DNA from 3 places in the Shewanella scandinavica genome. Region 2 is predicted to be linked to each of the others. Evidence: predicted binding sites of a transcription regulator. Region 2 holds the regulator's gene; each other region holds the start of a gene.
What was found. Region 2 encodes ArgR, which controls arginine synthesis, uptake and breakdown. Its sites were predicted from a motif close to ANTGAATANNTATTCANT; they were not measured.
Positions count from the first base shown of each region.

Region 1 (2,207 bases), on a different contig from region 2:
AGTTGAGGAACTGGTTAAATGCCTTTGCAAACGGAACTAATTCTTCGTCTGGCAGGGCGGTGAGTAACTCGAGCATTTGCTCTCTAGCGGCTTGATCGCCCCGGCGTGAATCTTTAGCAAGTTTACGGATCTGTTCAACCTTCTCGAGAAAAGAGTCCCCGAGGTGGGTGCGCATAGTGTCACCGAGGATTTGTCCTAACATACTCACGTTCGATCTTAATGACGCATACATATCGGTCATATTGTCTGCCTTGGTTACAACCATAGTTACTCCGAATAGAAAAACATGAAAATCCTGCCGTACATTTAGCCCGTTAGCACAATACCTATCACTTGGGGCAATGGTCAACAGCAGAACTTATAACTTATACGACTGGCTTATCTAATATGCAACTAATCGCATTGATCGTTGAGGAATATTCAATATAAATGCGAAGCTACGCAATATTTTTTGATGATTAGCGTAAGTGAATATGAAGTGCATCATTTTCTGTTTTGCAGGCATGTATCTTAGCTGTTAATAAAAAGGACTGATTTTGGCGCAAATTTGCCCTAGATAACTGAGTTATTAACGAGTTAGCTGAACGGATGATAGGCGGGCGAGATCTGCATTTTAGTAAGAAATACAAAAATAAATTAAAAATATATATTCACATATATTGCATAAGTAGATCTTTGTGGTAGTCTAGCCTGCAGTTGAGATGAGTCACCCCCTGTGACCTGTAGAGTAAATATCATGATTCAGAGCATTAACCTGACAGTGAATAAAATAACAACCAATTACGATTTCCTGCGACGATAATCTTGTCATCATAGATACGCGCAGTTGCGTGTACGCTATTCATCTATTCTTTAAGTTTGTTTGATTCGGTTAATAAGACAACAACACATGAAAAATATCGCCATTATTGGCGCCAGTGGTTACACAGGCGCACAACTGACCGCTTTAATCCATGCAGAAGCAGAACTGACGATTCAGGGTTTGTATGTTTCTGAAAACAGTTTAGATAAAGGTAAGCCTTTAGCGGATTTGTACCCTAGCTATAGCCATATCGCATTAACGCTGTCGCCATTGTCCGATGACGCTAAGGCAAAAATCGTTGCCGAAGCCGATGCCGTGGTATTAGCGACTGAGCATTCAGTGAGCTTACATTTAGCCGCTTGGTTTTATAGCCAAGGGTTAGCGGTATTCGATTTAAGCGGTGCTTATCGTTTCAGCGATGTGGCGCAATATCCTAAGTGGTATGGCTTTGAGCATGAATATCCTGAAGTTTTAACCAAAGCCGTATATGGCCTTGCCGAATGGAATGCTAAAGAAATCGCGGCGACTAAGATGATTGCCGTGCCAGGTTGTTATCCAACCGCATCACTTACAGCGTTAAAACCGCTGGCGAGTTTACTGACATCGGCTTATCCGGTGATCAATGCCGTAAGCGGCGTAACGGGTGCGGGCCGTAAGGCGCAGTTACACACCAGTTTTTGTGAAGTGAGCCTGACACCTTACGGCGTATTAGGCCACAGACATCAACCCGAAATCGCCACTCAGCTTGGTCAAGAAGTGATATTTACCCCGCATCTTGGCAACTTTAAGCGTGGCATTTTAGCGACTATTACCGTGCAGCTAAAACCAGGCACTACGACTGCCGATGTGGCAGCGGCCTATAGCGTATATGCCCAGGCGCCATTGGTCACCGTGAAGCATAATCAGTTCCCTAAAGTGGACGATGTGGTGCTGACACCTAACTGCCACTTAGGTTGGAAGTTTGATGAGAATAGCGGTTACTTAGTGGTAGCCAGTGTAATCGATAATTTGATGAAAGGTGCTGCCAGCCAAGCGCTGCAATGCATAAAGATTCATTTTAACCTTTAATTGTTCATCCTTATTTAAGAGAGTCGTCAAGATGTCTACAAACAACTCAGTATTAGTTCTTAAAGTTGGTGGCGCGCTGCTGCAGTGTGAAATGGGGATGGCGCGGTTAATGGATACGGCTGCGGCTATGTTAGCCAATGGTCAGCAAGTGTTGATGGTGCATGGCGGTGGCTGTTTGGTGGATGAACAGTTAGCGGCTAACGGCATGGAAACCGTCAAGTTAGAAGGTTTACGGGTGACTCCGCCTGAGCAAATGCCGATTATTGCCGGCGCACTTGCGGGCACTTCGAACAAGATCCTCCAAGGCGCAGCCACTAAAGCTGGGATTGTGAGTGTG
Region 1 covers NZ_JAUOES010000012.1:4,785-6,991, forward strand. Annotated here, with positions in the region: gene ppc (phosphoenolpyruvate carboxylase) at 1-265, opposite strand, end outside; gene argC (N-acetyl-gamma-glutamyl-phosphate reductase) at 890-1,870, shown strand; gene argB (acetylglutamate kinase) at 1,902-2,207, shown strand, end outside.
Region 1: the regulator ArgR is predicted to act here: its motif matches at 638-655, upstream of argC (N-acetyl-gamma-glutamyl-phosphate reductase).

Region 2 (2,207 bases):
ACGTCTAATGTCGTGATACCGAACAGACGGTTCTTATCGTAAACACCCGCTTTTTTCATCACTTCTGCTGCGATAGCGACAGTCGTGTTGACTGGGTTAGTGATAATGCCAACCAAAGCCGTAGGGCAAGTTGCCGCTACTTTTTCGATCAGGTTGCGAACGATACCGGCATTGATATTGAACAGATCTGAACGATCCATACCAGGCTTACGCGCAACACCAGCAGAAATTAGAACAACGTCAGCACCCACGAGGGCAGGCGTTGGATCTTCACCAGCAAAACCTTTGATTTCAACAGCAGTAGGGATGTGGCTCAAGTCAACCGCAACACCCGGAGTAACCGGTGCGATATCATATAGAGACAAATGTGAACCCGCAGGCAGTTGAGTTTTTAACAGTAGGGCAAGAGCCTGGCCGATACCACCAGCAGCACCAAGTACAGCAACTTTCATAGTTATCTCCGTTATTTCTCGGATATGTGTGACATGGATCTAATTTACGTTGGCGTCACATTACTGGAATGTCACAACAATTTCAATTATCCCTTAGTCGTGGGACAAAAGAATTCCGGAATAAGTTAGAAGCAATGTAGAACAATTACTCAAATTGGTATTTTTAAGCCCACAGCAAACGCTTAACCACAGGGAGTTAGTGAATTTTTATTCAACCAATCTGGTTATTTGTTGACAATTTTTCTAAAAATATTCAAAATGGGCCTGTTTTTTTGAATAACGAATAATAATATTATGCAAACGACCAAGAATCAGGATGACCTTGTTAGAATTTTTAAGTCGATTTTAAAAGAAGAGCGCTTTGGCTCTCAAAGTGAAATCGTCACCGCCTTGCAAGCTGAAGGCTTTGGTAATATTAACCAATCAAAAGTATCACGCATGCTCAGCAAGTTCGGCGCAGTGCGGACTCGCAACGCTAAGCAAGAGATGGTGTATTGCTTGCCGGCCGAATTAGGCGTACCCACCGCGGGTAGCCCGTTGAAGAATTTGGTACTCGACGTCGATCATAACCAAGCGATGATCGTCGTGCGAACTAGCCCAGGTGCTGCGCAGCTGATTGCCCGTTTATTGGATTCTATCGGTAAACCAGAAGGCATTTTGGGCACAATTGCCGGTGATGACACTATCTTTATTTGTCCATCGAGCATCCAAGATATCGCCGATACCTTAGAAACCATCAAATCTTTATTCAATTACGCAGAATAAAAAAACAGGTCAGCTTGCTGACCTGTTCTATTTCATCTGTACGCATTTCTGTCCAATCTTGCGCTGATTATTTGGCCATTGTCCCGATTACGTTACACATTTAAGCCAATCTCTCGCGCACCGATGTTTATACGCTAAGGTCAGTAAGCCACACTGATGCGCTGGTTTGCGTGAGTGCCCTGTTCGGCTTCGTCTAACATGGCTTTAGCGTAATCCGTAACAGAAATGCGGCTGCGACCATTAGCATCGGTAAAGAAGCTGTCGCCACCAAGGCGATATAGGCCTTCACTCTCGCCAGGATAAATCTCAGCGGCTGGGCTCACAAAGGTCCAATTGATTGCAGTTTGCGCCGCACGAAATACCTGCAAAGCTTCACCCTGAGCTAACGCCTCATCTTTATATGCTGCGGGGAAATCTGGGCTAGAAACCAGAGTCACACCGGGTGCCACTTCTAAGCTCCCTGCGCCACCAACCCACAATAAACGTGGCACCTTAGCGTTAGGCAGCACATCCAGTAAATGCTGAACCGTACTCGCCACTAGGCCATGATTTTGTTGTGCGCGGCCACCAACAGCGGCAATGACAACATCTACGCCAGCAAAGGTTTGCGCAACTAATGGCTGCTCTAAATCCACAGCATACACAACCACGTCAGTAGCGGATAACTTGCTCGGATCACGCACTAGCGCAGTTACTTGGTGCCCACGGCTCAATGCTTCTTTTAAAATTGCACCACCAATCCAACCTGTTGCACCTAAAATTGCGATTTTCATTTCGTTAACTCTCTCTGATGATTTACATTGAAGCCAGTTTACTTGCAGTGGTTCCCGTGATAAACATCAATAAATGAGCATGATTGTTTCAGTTTGAGGTACTAATATGGATAAAATTGCCGCAATACGCAGTTTCGTCGAAGTGGCAAACTGCGGCAGCTTTACCAAAGCTGCCGAGCATTTAGACCTCAGCCGCCTACAGGTGTCCCGCCATATT
Region 2 covers NZ_JAUOES010000004.1:233,390-235,596, reverse strand. Annotated here, with positions in the region: gene mdh (malate dehydrogenase) at 1-452, opposite strand, end outside; gene argR (transcriptional regulator ArgR) at 747-1,217, shown strand; gene Q4Q50_RS04960 (NAD(P)-dependent oxidoreductase) at 1,358-1,990, opposite strand; gene Q4Q50_RS04955 (LysR family transcriptional regulator) at 2,097-2,207, shown strand, end outside.

Region 3 (2,207 bases), on a different contig from region 2:
GCGCAAACAAGCGTGAATAGCCGCGGTTTCTGGCCTGATTGATTATGTTCTTCAGCAGCAAGCTGCCTCTGTCGGCATCGCGATAATCGGGATGCACCACCAAACAGGCAAACTCGCCCGCATTGTCCTCTTCAAAAGGATAGAGCGCGGCGCAACCAATCACTAAACCATCGCGTTCAATCAACATGAACTGTTCGATTTCGATCTCGAGCTGCTCACGGCTACGACGCACCAGAATGCCTTGTTCCTCCAATGGACGAATAAGGTTCAGTACACCGCCAATATCAGCGATCGACGCACAGCGTAAACGCTCGGCACTCTCAGTCACGATTTGCGTGCCTATCCCTTCGCGAGAAAACAGTTCCTGCAGCAAAGCGCCATCTTCGAGGTAGCTGACTAAGTGACAACGCGGCACGCCATTACGGCAAGCATCGATACTGGCTTTCAAAAAAGCCATAGTGCCAACGCAGGCAGAACCTTGCTCGGCCAGCTTGCTCATGATGTTTTGCGCATCGTTCGGCATCAACTCTGCAATGACATCGCCATTGCGATCGAGAATACCGTTCTGTGAGCTAAAACCGATCATCTTATCTGCTTTGAGTTTGATCGCCACCTGGGTCGCGATTTCCTCGGCGGTCAGATTAAAACTTTCACCCGTCACAGAAGCCGCAATCGGCCCCATCAACACGATGCAGTGATTATCTAACTGACGTTTTAAGCCTTGCACATCAATACGACGCACTTTGCCACTCAGGCAAAAATCCACACCATTGTCGACACCAAGAGGTTGAGCAATCACAAAGTTGCCGCTCACTAAGTTAATTTGCGCGCCTTGCATCGGCGTATTGCTTAAGCTCATGGATAAACGCGCTGTGATATCAAATTGCAGTGCACCCGCAACTTGCTTGATCACTTTGAGCGAGTCTTCATCCGTGATACGCACACCTTCGTGGTAGGCAGGTTCAATACCGTTGACGGCTAATGCAGCATCAATCTGCGGTCTAGCGCCATACACTAACACCACTTTAATCCCTAAACTGTGCAGCAGGGCAACATCATTTAAGATGGCGCGGAAGTGATTTTGAGCCAAAGCTTCACCACCCAGCATGACCACAAAAGTTTTACCTCTGTGAGCATTAACATAGGGGGCAGAGTGACGAAATCCATCAACCAGTTCAGTGGTACGCACGCGTTATTTACACCTCATTTTTGAGCTGGCAGCGTCACTATGACACGCCAGGAATGAATCGCTAACTTTCGCGTATGGTATTGCATTTTAATTCACATATAAAGAATTTATTCTCACTAAAGTGCAGCTTTAATGATTTAAAGTGCTTAGAACTGCACTATTTTATATTTTCAGCAAGTGTTCACACTTTTTTAACTTCACAGGGGATGATTCAGCGGTTTAAGTTTGCGAGGCAATTATCTCAACTTGATGACTAACTACTAAAAAAAGCGCAAAAAAAAGCCCCTTAAATAAGGGGCTTTTCTCGAAACACTAACCAAGGATTACTTGATTTTTGCTTCTTTGTAGATAACGTGCTGACGAATAACTGGATCAAATTTTTTGATTTCCATTTTTTCAGGCATGTTACGCTTGTTTTTTTCAGTTGTGTAGAAGTGACCAGTTTTAGCTGTAGAAACTAATTTGATCTTCTCACGATTACCTTTAGCTTTAGCCATGATCTATTATACCTTCTCGCCACGAGCACGAAGTTCAGCAACAACAACTTCGATACCTTTTTTGTCGATCAGACGAATACCTTTAGTAGATACACGTAACTGTACGAAACGCTTTTCTTCTTCTAACCAAAAACGGTGGTTTTGTAGGTTAGGTAAAAAACGACGACGGGTCGCGTTTTTTGCGTGCGAACGGTTGTTACCAACCATCGGCTTCTTGCCAGTAACTTGGCATACTCTTGACATGTCAATCTTCTCCAAAAACAATTTTAACGCTCGAGCATTAATGTGCCTCGTATGGCCGTCGCCCGAGGCACAAAGAGGGCGCATTTTATACACGATCACAGAGTGAAGATCAAGTGTTAGATTAATTAATCCAGCCTCGTTCTGCAAAAGAAACTATCTCTCGATCACCTACAACCATATGGTCCAACAAGGATACGTCTATGGTTGCTAACGCATTTTTTAATCGCTCAGTTATTCGTCGGTCAGCCTGACTGGGCTCGGCAATACCAGACGGATGA
Region 3 covers NZ_JAUOES010000033.1:38,162-40,368, forward strand. Annotated here, with positions in the region: gene argA (amino-acid N-acetyltransferase) at 1-1,189, opposite strand, end outside; gene rpmG (50S ribosomal protein L33) at 1,513-1,686, opposite strand; gene rpmB (50S ribosomal protein L28) at 1,693-1,929, opposite strand; gene radC (RadC family protein) at 2,051-2,207, opposite strand, start outside.
Region 3: the regulator ArgR is predicted to act here: its motif matches at 1,269-1,286, upstream of argA (amino-acid N-acetyltransferase).